2 regions of the Mycobacterium shimoidei genome follow, and region 2 is predicted to be linked to the other one. Evidence: riboswitches for the same ligand, from Rfam matches in the RefSeq annotation. Region 2 holds a riboswitch; the other holds the start of a gene.

Region 1 (7,938 bases), 2.5 Mb from region 2:
GCCCATGATGAACGGGGGCGAAGCCGACATGCCGCGGCGCAGATGGTCCAGGCCGTGCACCGTATAGCCGATTGCGAATGCCATTGCGGCCCAAGGTAGGAACCAAATCGAATCGCTCTGGCGTTGCTCGATCTGTTCGATCATCATGATCACCACCCGCGACCAGTTTTACTACTACAGCAAGTAGTAGTCAAGAACCGGGCCCCGTCCGCCTAGAACACGTTCTAGTCTTAGGCGCCATGGGATTTCTCAAACAGGACACCCCACAGATCGACTTCGAGGAATGGAGCAAGGGCACCCGCGCTGAGAAGATCATCCCGATGGCCCGGCACTGGGCCGAGGTCGGTTTCGGCACCCCGGTACTGCTGCATCTGTTTTATGTCGTCAAGGTCGGCCTCTACATCTTGACGGGGTGGCTGATCGCGCTGAGCACCAACGGCATAACCGGTTTCACCAATGTCGCGCACTGGTACGCCGAGCCGATCGTGTTCGAGAAGATGGTGCTCTACACCATGCTGTTCGAAGTGGTCGGCCTGGGTTGCGGCTTCGGGCCGCTCAACAATCGGTTCTTCCCGCCCATGGGCTCGATCCTGTACTGGCTGCGTCCCGGCACCATCCGCCTGCCGCCGTGGCCGGGTCGGATACCGCTGACCAAAGGAGACGAGCGCACCGCCGTCGACGCGCTGCTGTACGGCGCGCTGCTGGTGCTGCTGGGGATCGCGCTCTTTTCCGACGGGACCGGGCCGATACCCGCACTCGGCACGACGGTGGGGGTGCTGCCGGCCTGGCAGATCTGGGCGGTGCTTGGCGTGCTCGCGGTGCTGGGCCTGCGGGACAAGGTGATCTTCTTGGCCGCCCGCGGCGAGGTGTACGCCTCGCTCACCGTGGCCTTCCTATTCGCCGGCTACGGCGTGGACATGATCCTGGGCGCCAAACTGGTGTTCCTGGTCATCTGGTTGGGCGCGGCAGTATCGAAACTCAACAAGCACTTTCCGTTCGTCATCTCGACGATGATGAGCAACAATCCGGTGTTTCGGCCGAAAATCATCAAACAGAAGTTCTTCGAACGCTTCCCCGACGACCTGCGCCCGGGTCGGCTGTCGCGGTGGCTCGCGCATTTGTCCACGGCGATCGAGGGTTTGGTTCCGCTGGTGCTGTTCTTCAGCCACGGCGGCTGGCCCACCGCGATCGCCGCGTTCGTCATGCTGTGCTTCCACTTCGGCATCCTGTCGGCGATCCCGATGGGGGTGCCGCTGGAGTGGAACGTCTTCATGATGTTCTCGGTGCTGTCGCTGTTCGTCGGCCATGCCTCGGTCGGGCTGGGGGATCTGACCACACCGCTGCCGCTCCTGCTTTTCGCCGTCGTCGCGGGGACCGTCGTGCTCGGAAACCTGTTCCCCCGCAAGGTGTCTTTCCTGCCGGCCATGCGTTACTACGCAGGCAATTGGGACACCACGCTGTGGTGCATCAAGCCGTCCGCCGACGCGAAGATCAGTACCGGCATCGTGGCGATCGCCAGCATGCCCGCTGCACAGCTGGAGCGGTTCTACGGCAGCAAGGAGGCCGCCCAGATCCCGATGTATATGGGATATGCGTTCCGCGCCTTCAACACTCACGGTCGTGCCCTGTTCACCTTGGCGCACCGCGCGATGGCCGGCGAGAACGAGGACGACTACGTCCTCACCGACGGCGAGCGGCTGTGCAGCACCGCCGTCGGCTGGAATTTCGGCGACGGGCACTTCAGCAACGAGCAATTGGTCGCAGCGTTGCACAAGCGGTGCCGGTTCGAACCAGGCGAGGTGCGCATCGTGATGCTCGACGCGCAGCCGATCCACCGCCAAACCCAGCGGTATCGGCTCGTCGACGCCGCTACCGGCGAATTCGAGCGCGGCTATGTGTGTGTCGCGGACATGGTCACCCGGCAGCCGTGGGACGACGACGTTCCGGTGCACGTTGACGCCGACGTGACCGCCCCGCTTGAGTGATGTATTGACTCTGCCCCCGGGGGAGATTCCACACTCGACGCTGTGCCGACACTGCTGTCCATCGGGGACTTCTCCCGAATGACCTATCTCACCGTCAAGGCGTTGCGGCTATATCACGAACGCGGCCTGCTGGCACCGGTCCAGGTCGACCCGTCTTCTGGATACCGCTACTACAGCACGGATCAGGTGCCGATCGCCCAGGTCATCCGCAGGCTGCGGGACCTGGGCATGCCGCTGGAGGAGCTCGCCGAGGTAGTCCACGCCGAGCGGGTCACCGACCGCAACCGCGCCATTCTGGCTCATCTGCAACGGCTGCACGATCGGCTGGCGCAGACCCAGGCCAGCGTCGCCTCGCTACAGGCACTGCTCGAAAAACCCCGAGGCACACAGGAAATCGGCTATCGATCGGTGCCCGCGACGCCGGTAGTGGCGGTTATCGATCACGTCGCGATGACCGACGTCGGAAACTGGTGGTCGGACGCATTCGCTGAGCTCGACTCTGCGGTCAACAACGCCGCGGCCGCCGGGGTTCGCGGGGCCCTGTACTCGGCAGAGTTCTTCGAGGCCGGGCGCGGCGAAGTCGTGGCATTCCGGCCGGTTCGTCGATCGCCCGCCCGCCGCGGCCGAGTGCAGCCGCTCGACGTGCCCGCCGCCGAACTGGCGGTCGCGCTGCACCGCGGCTCGTTTGACGAAATCGACCGGACCTATGCAGCGTTGGGGACCCATGTTGCCGAACGGGAACTGGGCGTCGACGGTCCCATCCGGGAGTACTACTTGGTGTCCGAGTTCGACACCGACAACGAGGCGGCGCACCGCACCGAGGTGTGCTGGCCGATTTTCCGCACCAGATCCTGACCATCGCACCCGAGGAGTTATCGATGGACGTCACGCTGTACACAGTGACTTTCGACTGCGCCGACGCCGCCGCACTCGGCCGCTTCTGGTCCGAGCTGCTGCATAGTCCGCTTGACGACGGCGCGACCGCCGATTTCGCGTCAATCGGCATGTCGGCCGACCGCGGGTCTCCTCCGCACCTGGCGTTCGTGCGGGTGCCCGAGGACAAACAGGTCAAAAATCGGGTTCACGTCGACCTCGTCGCGGACGACCTGGCTGCCGCCGTCGACCGCGCCGTGGAACTCGGCGCGACCCGGCTCGCTGACCGAGCCGACGACAGCTACCGCTGGAGCACGCTGGCTGATCCCGAGGGCAACGAGTTCGACATCGTGGCGGCCTGACATGTCAACGCTTGTGCAGGCGCTGATCAGTACTGGCCCGCCCGCCGACCGGGCCGACGCAATGGCGCTTTACGGATGGCTGGTCGGGTGCTGGGACGTGGATGTCACGGCCTATGGCGATGACGGCGCGCGCCGCGTCACCGGCTGGATGGTCGCGGACTGGGTGCTCGACGGCCGGGCCATCCAAGACGTCTGGCACGCCGAAAACATGTTCCACGGGACCACGCTGCGGGTGTATGACCCGGCCATCGACGCCTGGCACATCCAGTGGACCGAACCGCAGTTAGGAGTCCGGCTCACCCAGCTGGGCCGCGCCGATGCCGCCGGCATCGTGCAGGACGGCACGCTGCCCGACGGCACCGACATTCGGTGGAGCTTCCGTGACGTCGCCGCGGACTCGTTTCGCTGGTGCGATGAACGCAGCCGTGACGGACGGGACTGGCAACTACGCCAGGAGTACCGGGCCCGTCGAGTGTCGGGACACTAGGCCGACGCTCGCAGCTCCCTGGCAGCGGCAACCAGGTTCTTCAGCGACGCGCGCACCTCGTCGGGGTTGCGGGTCTTCAGACCGCAGTCCGGGTTGACCCAGAGTCGCTCAGCCGGCACGGCTTTCAGCGCCGCACGCAACGACTTGATGATCTCGTCGGTGCTCGGCACCCGCGGGGAGTGGATGTCGTAGACGCCGGGCCCCACGCTGTTGGCGAAGCCGACCGAGTTCAGGTCGTCGAGCACTTCCATGTGCGAGCGGGCGGCTTCGATCGAGGTGACGTCGGCGTCCAAGTCCGCAATGGCCCCGATCACCTCGCCGAACTCCGAGTAGCACAGGTGGGTGTGGATCTGGGTGGAATCCGAGACCCCCGATGTCGCCAGCCGGAACGCGCCCACCGCCCACCGCAGGTACTCCTGCTTGTCGGCGTCGCGGAGCGGCAAGAGTTCGCGCAGCGCGGGCTCGTCGACCTGGATGATCCCGATGCCGGCCGACTGAAGGTCGACCGTTTCGTCGCGGATGGCCAGCGCAACCTGATTGGCGGTGTCGGCCAGCGGCTGGTCGTCGCGCACGAACGACCAAGCCAGGATCGTCACCGGACCGGTGAGCATGCCCTTGACGGGCTTGTCGGTCAGCGACTGCGCATAGGTGATCCACTCGACCGTCATCGGGTGGGTGCGGGCGACGTCGCCGTAGAGGATCGGCGGGCGCACACAGCGGCTGCCGTAGGACTGTACCCAGCCGTTTTGGGTGGCGAAGAACCCGTCGAGTTGCTCGGCGAAGTACTGCACCATGTCGTTGCGCTCCGGTTCGCCGTGCACCAGCACGTCGAGGCCGAGATCCTCCTGCAGCTTGATGACCTCGGCGATCTCGCGCTTCATCCGCTTCTCGTATTCCTCGCGGTCGATTTCGCCGGAACGCAGCGCCGCGCGCGCCTTGCGGATCGCCGAGGTCTGCGGATACGAGCCGATCGTGGTGGTCGGCAGCGGAGGCAGGTGCAGGCGCGCGTTCTGGGCCTCGCGGCGCTGAGCGGCCGGGCCGCGCTCGGTGCCGCCCGACTTGGCGATCGACTCGATGCGGGCGCGCACCTGGTTGTTGTGCAGTCGCGGATCCGAACGGCGTGATTCCAGCGCCGCATTGGACGCGGCGATCTCATCGGCCACCGCGTCGCGGCCGTCGCGCAGCGCACGTGCCAGCACGGCCACTTCGTGCACCTTCTCGGCCCCGAAGGCCAGCCAGCTGCGCAGCGCGGCGTCCATGTCGGTTTCGGGCTCCAGCGAGTACGGCACATGCAGCGTTGAGCACGAGGTCGAGACGGCGAGCGCTTTGACCGACCCGAGCAGGCTGGCGAGTCGGCCCAGCGCCGCCTCCAGGTCGGTGCGCCAGACGTTGCGCCCGTTGACGATTCCGGCCACCAGCACCTTGTCGGCGAGTTCGGGCACCGACGCGATCGAGGAGTCCGAGCCGCGCACCAGGTCTACGCCGATCGCCTCGACGGGGGTGCGGGCCAGTGCGGGCAGTGCAGCGCCCGGATCGCCGAAGTAGGTGGCCACGTGGATCGCCGGCCGGTTGTCGAGTGATCCCAGCGCCGTGTACACCTTCTCGGCCAGCGCGGGCGCGTCGGCGTGGATGTCGGTGACCAGTACCGGCTCGTCGAGCTGCACCCAGCCGGCACCGCCCGCGGCGAGCTGCCCGAGCAGCTCGGCGTAGAGCGGGACCAGCTCGTCGACCCGCTCGATCGGTGCGCCGGCGCCGTCGACGGCCTTACTCAGCAGCAGGAATGTGATCGGCCCGATGATCACCGGACGAGCCGGAATCCCTTGCGATAGCGCTTCTTTGAGCTCGGCAAGCACCTTACCCGCGTTCAGGGTGAACGTGGTGTCCGGCCCGATTTCCGGCACGATGTAGTGGTAGTTGGTGTCAAACCACTTGGTCATCTCCAGCGGCGCTATCTCGTCGGTGCCGCGAGCCGCCGCGAAGTAGCGGTCCAACTCGTCGGACACCGACTCGACCCGGGCCGGCAGCGCGCCGAGCAGTACCGCGGTGTCGAGCATCTGGTCGTAGTAGGAGAACGTGTTCACCGGCACCGAGTCCAGCCCGGCCTCGGCCAGTTGCGCCCAGGTATCGCGACGCAGCTGTGCGGCGACGGACTCCAACTCAGCGCGGCTGGTTCGTCCGGCCCAATAACCTTCCGTCGCGCGTTTGAGCTCGCGGCGGGGGCCGATGCGCGGAGAGCCGGTGATGGTGGCGGTAAAGGGTCTAGCGATCACGTGTATGTCCTTCACTCGACGTGAGGGTCATCGCCAGTTGGACGCACGGCACATACAACCGTTGCGGCCGGACGCCCATTCCACGAGGCGATGAGCCCGCCGGACGCGGCGCGTCCGGCCCAGCCGGCAGGTCTTCGGACTCGCAGGCGCGCACCGCGGTGGTGCTCCTACTGGCCGTCGCTTCCCAGTCCCGGTTCGTGCTTGGACCAGTGCTGATGACGGCGGTCGTTCCTGCATACCGCTGCGGGACAGTCCCGGATTCTCACCGGAGTTCCCTCTCGCAAGACACCAATGACCTGTCTTGCTCGATGCCGACACGCGTGCCGGCAGACCAGCTGTGCAGCAAAGATTACCTTTCCGCGGTCAGCGGCCCGCCAGCGCCTCGGCGATCGGCACCCCGCCGGCGTTGAAGTCGATCGTCCGACCAATCGTCGACCCGTCGGCCAGCGCCGCAGCCGCGACCAATGCGACGTCTTCCCGGGAAACCTCCCCGCCCGCCGCCCCGACGGCGATGCGCCCGCTGGCCGGCTCCAGCGTGAGACGGCCCGGCCCGAGAATCGTCCAGTCCAGGTCGCTGGCCCGCAGGTGGGCATCGGCGGCGGCCTTGGCCTGTGCGTACGGGAAAAACGGATTGTCTTGCGACACACCGTGGTCCGGTCCGGCGCCGAAGTAAGACACCATCACGAACCGGCGCGCGCCCGCCCGGCCGGCCGCGTCGATGACACGCATGGCGGCGTCGCGGTCGACGGCATAGGTGCGGGCCGGGTTACCGCCGCCGGCGCCGGCGGAGAACACCACGGCATCCTGGCCGGCCAACAGACCGGCCAGCGCATCGGTGTCCAGCTGCTCGATATCGGCGCGGACCGCACGAGCACCGCTCGCCCCCACGTCGTCGGTGTGGTCGGGGTTGCGGAACACCGATGTCACCTCGTCGCCCCGTTCGGTCAGGATCCGGGCCAGGTGTAGCGCCACCTTGCCGTGGCCGCCGACAATGACGATGCGCGCCATGGTTGCGACGCTACCCGCGGTTTCAGCCCCCCGCCGCGAGTCGACTAACGGGTTGGTCAACAATCGAGGCACAACCTCTTTCGTAAGGAGAACTCATGGCTGAAGCCGTCATCGTCGAGGCAGTCCGGTCACCGGTCGGGAAACGCAACGGTGCCCTGTCCGGGGTGCACCCCGCGGACCTGTCCGCGCAGGTACTCAACGGGCTGGTGGAGCGGGCCGGCATCGACCCCGGGCTGGTCGAGGACGTGATCTGGGGATGCGTCATGCAGGCCGGCGAGCAGGCGCTCGACATCGCCCGCACCGCGCTGCTGACCGCCGGCTGGCCCGAGACCGTGCCCGGTGTCACCGTCGACCGCCAGTGCGGGTCTAGCCAGCAGTCGGTGCACTTCGCCGCGGCCGGTGTGATCGCCGGTCACTACGACGTCGTCGTCGCCGGCGGTGTGGAGTCGATGTCGCGGACCCCGATGGGGGCGTCGCTGGCCAACGGCGGACGGCCCTACTCGCAGGCGTTCTTGGACCGCTACGACGGCGCGATCCCCAACCAGGGCATCGGCGCGGAGATGATCGCCGAGCAGTGGGGATTCGACCGCACCGCACTCGACGAGTTCTCGCTGGGCTCCCATGAAAAAGCCGCGGCGGCACAGGATTCCGGTGCGTTCGACGACCAGATCGTGGGCATCAAAGATCAGGACGGCAACGTGGTGCTCAAGGACGAGGGCATCCGGCGCGGCACGACGATGGAAAAGATGGCTCAGTTGAAGCCGGCGTTCAAGGAAGACGGCGTCATCCACGCGGGCAACTCCAGCCAGATCTCCGACGGCTCGGCCGCGCTGCTGTTCATGTCGGCGGAGAAGGCGAAGTCGTTGAAACTCAACCCGATTGCCAGGGTGCACACCGCGACGCTCGCCGGCGCCAACCCGGTGATCATGCTCACCGCACCGATCCCGGCCACC
Region 2 (7,938 bases):
AACAGCCGCACACCCCACGACGTGGGGCACCCGTCGCTGCCGATTCGGCGATAGAGTTCCGCCCGCGAACATCTGCGGATCCGGCCTAGCTCGGGTCCGCTTGCCCGATGCTCGCCGATGCAGAGGTGAAAGTGCCAGCGGCCGAAGTCGACGGTGGCGTACCCGTCGGACATCCGGATGCGCTTGGGCGGGTTGGGCGCCGCCACTTCCCAAGCTGCGCCCTGGACCATCACGCCGAACCAGATGTCGTTCCAGTACTCCTCGAAGCACAGGCGAATCAGGTCGAGCAGGCTCTGTTCGTCGGTGGGCAGCGGCCAGACTTGTTCGCGGCCACCGCCGTCGGCATCGACCATGGCAGGTTGGGTCATGAGGGCACCGTCTTGCGTTCAGGGGGTGGTCTGGTCAGCACGCAGTCGCCGCACAATCCGCCGCGAGACGCGCGATAGTACAAACAGCAACTAGTGCGCCGATACGTGGCGCCGGTGAAAACCACCGCATCCGCGAGTCTTTCATCGGCACACAGACGGCGGGCCAGCGCTGTGGCCTCACCGCCCAGCACACCGCCGGCGCCGAGTAGCGCCGAGGCCGCGTTGCCCCGCAACAACTTCGCAGAGGTCGGGGTCAGTCGACGCAGTGCCGCGGCGAGCGGGTCGAGGTGCGTTGCGAGGACCATGTCGGTGAGCAGTGGCTCTAGGGCATCGCCCTCCCACGCGACGGGATGTTCGACGTGCAAGTGGATTTCGCCGTCGGTTTCTGAGAACATCAGGTGCTCGGGCGTCAGGTCGAGCAGTAGCCGGCCGGTGGCTAGCGCCCCGAGGCCAATCGACCACAGCCGTGCGGCAAAGCCGAGGAAGAACGTGGATGCCGCAACCCGTCGCTCGGCAGCGTCGATGCGTGCCTGCAGGCGATCAACAATGCCGCGCAATACGGCGGTGTCGGTGTAGAGCTGGCCCACCGGACGCCAACCCTGATCGACCGGGCCGGTTGTCAGTGTGAAATATGAGCTGACGCGAGAGAGTTCGTCGAGCAGCGCCGTCGCATGCGCCTCCGGCGCGCACCGGTGGGTAGTGGACGGCAACTTCGCCAGCAGCGCCGGGAGGTTGCCCAATTCGCCCGATACGGTGAAACCGGCGGCGCGCACCGTGACGTGGTCGGGCCGCGTTGCCGCGACGACGATCTCGGCGGGCTCGCGCACCACCCAGCCCTGCCGTGCGAGAATCCGCTGCAGCGCGCCGTGCAGTGGATCCCGCGCGTCAACGCGTGCTGGCCTGCCGCCGGTGGTGCGCACCACAAAAACTCCGCTGGCGGGCTCGAAGCACAGTGTGTCGCTGTCGAATACAGCACCGAGACGTCCCGACAGCACCAATTCCTCACCGATCGCGTCTAGCAGCTCACCGGCACTGTCGAACAGCCACACGCGATCGGCAACGCGCAGCGCAAGCTCCAAGTCGTGCGTGGACAACACGACTGCCAAGTTGTGGTTGCGGGCCAGCTCGCGCAGCATTTCGAGCAGCCCGGTGCGCGACGGCACGTCCAAAAAGGCTGTCGGCTCGTCGAGCAGCAGAACCGACGGCTGCTGGGCGAGCGCCCGTGCGGTCAACACCCGCTGCCGTTCGCCGTCAGAAAGTTCGGCGGCCGGTCGCGCCGCGAGGTGTGCGGCGTTCACCGCTGCCAGCGCCTCATCGACGACGGCGTCGTCGTCCGGCGTCAGCCGGCCACTGATGCCCAGGTGCGGGATGCGGCCCAAACCGGCGAGTTCGCGAGCCGACAGCAGGCCGGGGTCGACCCGGTCGGTGAGCACCACCGCCACCCGGCGGGCCAACGCATCGGCCGGCACCTGGGTCAGGTCGACTCCGTCGAGCAGCACCTGACCGTCGAGTGCGGCCTGCAGGCCGCACAAGGTGCGGATCAAGGTGGACTTCCCGCAGCCGTTGGGGCCGAGCAGCACGGTGAGTTCGCCGCGACGTGCCCGCGCCCGCAGACCGGTCGCGACCGTGGTGGTTGTGCGTCGGCGGCGATATCCGATGGCGAGGTCACGCAACTCGATCATTGGGCCAGCCCCACCCCGCGGCGGCTGCGCAGCAGCACGATGACCACAATCGGCGCACCGAGCAACGCGGTGACCGCATTGACCGGCAGGACTGCCCCGCTGCCCGGAAGCTGGCTGAGCACACCGCAGCCCAGTGCGGCGGCGGCACCCATCAAGACCACCCCGGGCAGCACCCAGCGGTGATCGGAGGTGCCCAGCGCCAACCGGGTCAGGTGCGGCACCGCGAGACCCAGGAAGGCGATCGGCCCGCAAAACGCCGTCGTCGCCCCGGCCAGCAGCGACGCCGACGCGACGGTGATCAGCCGCACCCGCCGCACATGCACGCCCATGGTGCGGGCATAGTTCTCGCCGAGTAACAGCGCGTTGAGCGGGCGCACGGTCAGCGCCGACACGATGACGCCGGCCGCGACGACAGGCAACAGCAGCCGCAAGTCGGCCCACCCGGTTCCGGCGAAACTGCCCAGCCCCCAAAGCAAATACTGCGACACCCGCTGCGGATCGGCGTAGACGAGCAGCACGCTGACAATCGCGGTGCTGGCCGCGCCCACCATCACGCCGATCAGCAGCAGCGTCACGGCCGAGCGCACCCAGCGTGCGAGTACCAGCACGATCGCCAGCACCGCCGCCGCGCCCAGCGCCGCCGCCAGCACCACACCGCCCGGTAGTGCCGAGCTGAAACCGGCTCCGGTGCCGATCACCACAACGGCCACACCCAAGCTTGCGCCGGAACTGACGCCCAGCACGTACGGGTCGGCGAGCGGGTTGCGAAACAGGGTCTGCATCTGCAGCCCGGCGACCCCGAGACCGGCACCCACCGCGATCGCGGTCAAGACCCGCGGCAACCGCATGCTGTGCACGATCACCTGCCAACGCGGGTCCGACGGTTGGGCGCCGACGAGCACCCGGACGGTGTCGTGCAGCGGCACCCGCACCGGCCCGAGCGCAAGGCCCAGCGCAGCCAGTACCACCACACCGGCGGCCAGCGCCGTCAACACCGTCGGGGTTTTGTTCATGCGCGGCTGACCTGCCGGTAGAACGCAAACTGATGGTTGGCAGACAGTTCGGGGTGCAGGATCGCCACCAGGTCGCTCAGCACCAGATCGGGGCGGGCCGCGCCGCGCTCCCAGTAATCGTCGGTCTGCGACCAGACTTGACCATCACGCACTGCGGCCAGTTCGCGATAGCGGCTGTCGACGGCCAGCGCGTCGGCGATAGTTTTCCAGCCGCTGCCGACCAGCCATAGCGGCGCGTGTCCGGCCCGGGCGTAGACCGACTCGAGGCTGAGATGCAAGCTGCCGGTGCCGGTGTCGCCGGCCCAGGGATAGCGGCCGCCGGCGTCGCGAACCAGACGAGCCGGGTAGCTGTCGCCGGCCGGCAGGGACCAGCTGCCCTGATCCATTGCGCCGAGCAGCACCTCGGTCGCCCGGGCATCAGCGGCCCTCCGGGCGATCCTGTGGTAGTCGTCGCGAAGCTTGGCGTACAGCTCGTCGGCCTTCTTTTCGGTGCCGGTGAGCGCCGCGAGCACCTTGACCCATTCGGCCCGGCCCAGCGGGGTGGGCTCCAGCCATTCGGCGTCGGCGACCACCGGGACGCCGGCCTCGCGCAGCTTGACATAGCCCGGGTCGTCGATGCCCGCCGCGACCAGCACATCGGGGCGCGCGGCGAGCACGGTCTCGGCATCGATCTGCTGCCCCGGCGCGTAGCTGACGATCTTGCCGCTGTCGACGCGATGGCGAAGCTGTGGGCTGACGACGTAGGCGGTGTTCGCGACACCGGTGATCACGTCGGTCCGCTGGAGTTCGCTGATCATGCCCAGCTGGGTGGTGGATGCCGAATACATGCTGGTGACCGGCACCGTAATCCGCGGCGCGGCGGCCAGCGCTCCGGTCAGCTGCGGGGCGGGCGCACCACAGCGCACCAGCACATATGACTGCGGCTTGGCACGCGGATACGGCTGCTTGACGGTCAGCACCTGATAGCTGTTGTGGTAGCTGAGCGTGAAATTGGTGGCGTCGACGACCCTCGATTTGTCCGGGAAGTAGTCGGTGTGCGCGTCGAAGTCGGTAATGCAGCCGCTGGGCAGCGCGGTGCCGGTCTCAGGGCGGGCGGCACACGCCCCCGCCGTGAGCGCCGTGACGGCGACCAGCGTGACGGCCACCCAACAACGACGTGACATCGACGTCATCAGCTCTCTCGGGGTACACCGCCCCGGTTCGCAGGATGCGATGACGCGAGTGTCCTGGCTCTCGGATCACTGCTCGCCTCGCCTTCCAGCTCGCGGCCGTGGCTAATGAGGGTCGCTCCCCGATCACAGTGGCGGGACCGCGCCGGATTCACACCGGCTTCCTGCATCGTCATCGCCTTACGCGCGACATTGTCGCACAACGGTTGCCAGGCGGCGGTCAAGTCGGCGACGTAGTGACGGCTCAGGTCACCGCGGCTCGCCGTTGAGCCGGTAGCGGATCAGCCGCGAGCTGTTGGCGACGACGGCCACCGACGACGCGTTGTGCAGGATCGCGGCGAGCACCGGTGACAGTGCTCCGCCGGCGCCGATCAACAGCCCTGCGGCGTTGACCGCGATCGACATGCCGTAGTTCTGCCGGATCACGTCGACGGCCCGCGCGCCCAGGTCACCCACGTCGAGTAGGCGTTGCAGGTCGTCGTTGGCCAGCGCTACGTCGGCGGTTTCGACGGCGACGTCGGTGCCGGCCAGCCCCATGGCGATGCCGATGTCGGCCGCGGCCAGCGCGGGCGCGTCGTTGATGCCGTCGCCGACCATGCCGACGACGTGGCCCTCGTCCTGCAGCGTGCGCACCACTTCGAGCTTGTCCTCAGGCAGCACCTCGGCGCGCCATTCGTCGATACCGAGGTCGGCGGCAACCACCTCGGCGATCTCCGGATGATCACCGGTGAGCATGACGATCCGTCGAATTCCGTTGCCCCGCAACCGCTGCAGCACATCGGGCGCCTCAGGGCGCACCTCGTCGCGCAGACTGATCAGACCCACCAAAGTCCCGTCCACCGCCAACAGCAGCGGAGTCTCGGCCTGGCGACGCAGCTTGTCCACCCACTCGGTGGCCTCGCTGGTCACCTCGACGTTTTCCGACTGCAGCAGCCCCGGGCTGCCCAGCAGCAGGGTGCGGCCATCCGCCCAGGTCCGCATGCCCAGGCCGACCAGGACCTCGCACTCTTCATGCGGCGGGATGATGATGCGGCGTTCCTCCGTCGAGCGGATCACCGCCTCGGCCAGCGGGTGGCGGGAGTGCAGCTCCGAGCTCGCCGCATAGGCGAGACCCTGCTCTGGCTGCCAATCTTCGTGTAAGGCAATGATGTTCGTCACTATCGGTCGGCCGCCGGTCAGTGTCCCGGTCTTGTCGAACACGATCGCGTCCCCCCGCCCCGCCTGCTCGAGGTGCGACCCGCCCTTGATCAGGATGCCGCGGCGTGCACCGTTGCCGATCGCGGCGCTGATCGCCGTCGGGGTGGCCAGCCCCACGGCGCACGGGCACGCGATCAGCAGCATGGTCATGGCGCGCCGGACATCACCGGTGATCGCCAGGGTGATCGCCGAGACGATGAACGAGATGGGAACGAAGCGACGGGAGAAGTTTTCGCCGACAGTCTGGATCGGCGCCCGATCGTGGTGCGCCTCTTCGACTCTGGAGATGATGCGGCCGATGGTCGTTTGGTTGCCGACAGCACGCGCCCGGACCACCAGTCGTCCACGCAGCACCACCGAACCGGCGTGCACCACCGACCCGGCGACGATGCTGACCGGCAGCGTCTCGCCGGTGATCGCGGACTGATCGACAATCGCCTCGCCGTCGATGACCTCGCCGTCGACCGGGATCGCCACGTGGTCGTGAACCACCACGTCGTCGCCGACCTGCACGGTGTCGATGGCTACCTGCACCTCGTTGCCGTCGTCGAGGCGAAGCCAGGCCGTATCGGCGGCGCCGCGCAACAGGTCGGAGATCGCCCGCCGGGTCCGACGCAGCGTTAGATCCTGCAGGTACTCACCGATATTGAGCAGCCACAGCACAGTCAACGCCACCACGTTCTCGCGCAGCACCAGGCTGGCCACCGTCGCCGCTGTCACCAACGCGTCGGTGCCGGCGCGCCCGGAGCGCAGCGCGCGCAGCGCGCCGCGCAAGAACGGGTAGCCCATGAATATCGTTGCGCCGGTGGCCACCAGCTGGCCGCTCGGACCCAGAAGTGGTGGCCGGTTGAACGCGTAACGGCGCACACCGAGCAACGCCAGTGCCGCACCGCCGATCACCATGCGCAGCACATCGGCGTTGCGGACGTCCGCCGAGCGCGGCGTGCGTGCCGGAATCAGCTCTGCCGCAACATGTTCAGCTGAGCGGATCGCGTCCAAAACCACCGTGCGGTCGCAGCGTTTCGGTGAGTACCACACCACGACCGAACCGGTGTGCGGATAGGCGTGCACCGCTCGCACCCCGTTTTGGCTTTCGACCGCGTCCTCCACAGCGACGGCGCGCCGCGAGTTCGATCGCACCCACGGGACATGCACCCGCATCCGCCCGGCCGCGTCGGAAATTACCTGCAGGGCAGGAGGCCCGGTCATAGAGTCAGTGCTCGTGGTCGTGCTGACCGACGGCCGGGGGCGGCGCCTCTTCGCCGATGCGTTCGCGGGCTTCGGCCACCACATCGGCGAACTTCAGCCTGGCCGACTCGGCTGCCTGCTCGGCGCGCCGGGTTCCGCGCAGGCTCCACTCCGTCGCGGTGACTGCGGCCTCGTGCACCGGTGCTGATCGCACGGCCTTACGCAGCGCCTCGTAGGCGCTGACGCCGACCAGACCGGTGATCACAGTCCCGGCTGCTTTTCCGAGTAGCCCATGCACCAACATCGCCACGCTCCTCCTCTCAAGGGCTGTCGCACCGACGTTAACATAGAAATATTGCTATACCAACATGTATTTACCGGGCCTATAGGTCGAGGACCCGGGTGACTTTCTCGGTTTCGATCCGTCTCGGCAGTGCCGCGGGATCGGCATTGGCCACTTGCACCAGCGAGGCGCCGGTCGACAGCACCGCCAGTAGGCCGTCGACCAACTCGGCGGGCTGATTCCACGACGCGGTCGACAGAATCCGGTCACTGGGCGTCAAACCCCTTGCCGCAGCTGAGTTTTGGCAGTCTGCCAGCACCTCGTCGACGGATCGGCCGGCCAGCGCCGGACCGGGGTGGCGTTCCCCGGCGATCTGGTCGCCGTGCACCCGCACCGCAGTCGCGTAATCGGTGACGCCGACCGGCAGATCCGGTACCGGACTGCCGAACGGATCCAGCGACAGCGCCGCCACTTCGCCGTCCGTCGCAGCGAAGGCCTCCTGCAGACGTGCCGCCGTGCAGAACGCGACGTCGGCTTGCGTACCGTCGAGCAGCGCCTCGGCGCCGATCCACCACACTCCGAACAGCACCGCCGCCGTCTGCCAGTGCGCGGGTAGCAATATCGCCACCCGGCTGGCGGGACCGGCGCCCAGCTCGTCGCGCAACAAGTTGCCGGTTTTGGCAGCCCAGTTTGCCAATGTGACCGCGGAAAGCTCGATGCGCTCGCCGGTGGCGTCGTCGTAGTAGGTGATGCGCGGGCCGACCGGATCGGTGCGCAGCATCGGCTCGAGGATCGCGTCTGAAAGCGTGGTCACCTTAGGCCGCAGTTTCGATTAGCCAACTGTGCAATCGTCGTGACACTAGTTGACGCACTCCGGATGATCGGAGCCGGCCGTCAAGATCGGTGACGGGGGAGGGGCTTCGGGGTTCGACGCGTTCGACGAGTCGGAGTTCGACGCCGCCAGGGTGGTTGCGTCACCGCCCAGCCCGGAGCCCGGACCCGTGTAGTCGTTGGCCAGCACCACTCGCACCGTCCCGG

The links. Region 2 has a riboswitch for cobalamin ahead of MSP7336_RS23420 (ABC transporter substrate-binding protein). Riboswitches for the same ligand answer to the same signal wherever they lie in the genome.
Region 1: it holds a riboswitch for cobalamin, as region 2 does, so the genes downstream of both, metE (5-methyltetrahydropteroyltriglutamate--homocysteine S-methyltransferase) here and MSP7336_RS23420 (ABC transporter substrate-binding protein) in region 2, are expected to answer to the same signal.

What each region holds. Positions count from the first base shown of each region.
Region 1 covers NZ_UEGW01000001.1:2,298,780-2,306,717, forward strand. The annotation lists gene MSP7336_RS24235 (hypothetical protein) at 1-147, opposite strand, end outside; gene MSP7336_RS11330 (DUF3556 domain-containing protein) at 240-1,985, shown strand; gene MSP7336_RS11335 (MerR family transcriptional regulator) at 2,028-2,840, shown strand; gene MSP7336_RS11340 (VOC family protein) at 2,864-3,220, shown strand; gene MSP7336_RS11345 (hypothetical protein) at 3,222-3,707, shown strand; gene metE (5-methyltetrahydropteroyltriglutamate--homocysteine S-methyltransferase) at 3,704-5,977, opposite strand; cobalamin riboswitch at 6,086-6,328, opposite strand; gene MSP7336_RS11355 (SDR family oxidoreductase) at 6,341-6,985, opposite strand; gene MSP7336_RS11360 (thiolase family protein) at 7,081-7,938, shown strand, end outside.
Region 2 covers NZ_UEGW01000001.1:4,820,375-4,828,312, reverse strand. The annotation lists gene MSP7336_RS23435 (DUF7676 family protein) at 1-368, opposite strand, end outside; gene MSP7336_RS23430 (ATP-binding cassette domain-containing protein) at 365-2,050, opposite strand; gene MSP7336_RS23425 (FecCD family ABC transporter permease) at 2,047-3,063, opposite strand; gene MSP7336_RS23420 (ABC transporter substrate-binding protein) at 3,060-4,226, opposite strand; cobalamin riboswitch at 4,263-4,442, opposite strand; gene ctpC (manganese-exporting P-type ATPase CtpC) at 4,482-6,638, opposite strand; gene MSP7336_RS23410 (DUF1490 family protein) at 6,643-6,921, opposite strand; gene MSP7336_RS23405 (TIGR03089 family protein) at 7,001-7,681, opposite strand; gene MSP7336_RS23400 (LCP family protein) at 7,760-7,938, opposite strand, start outside.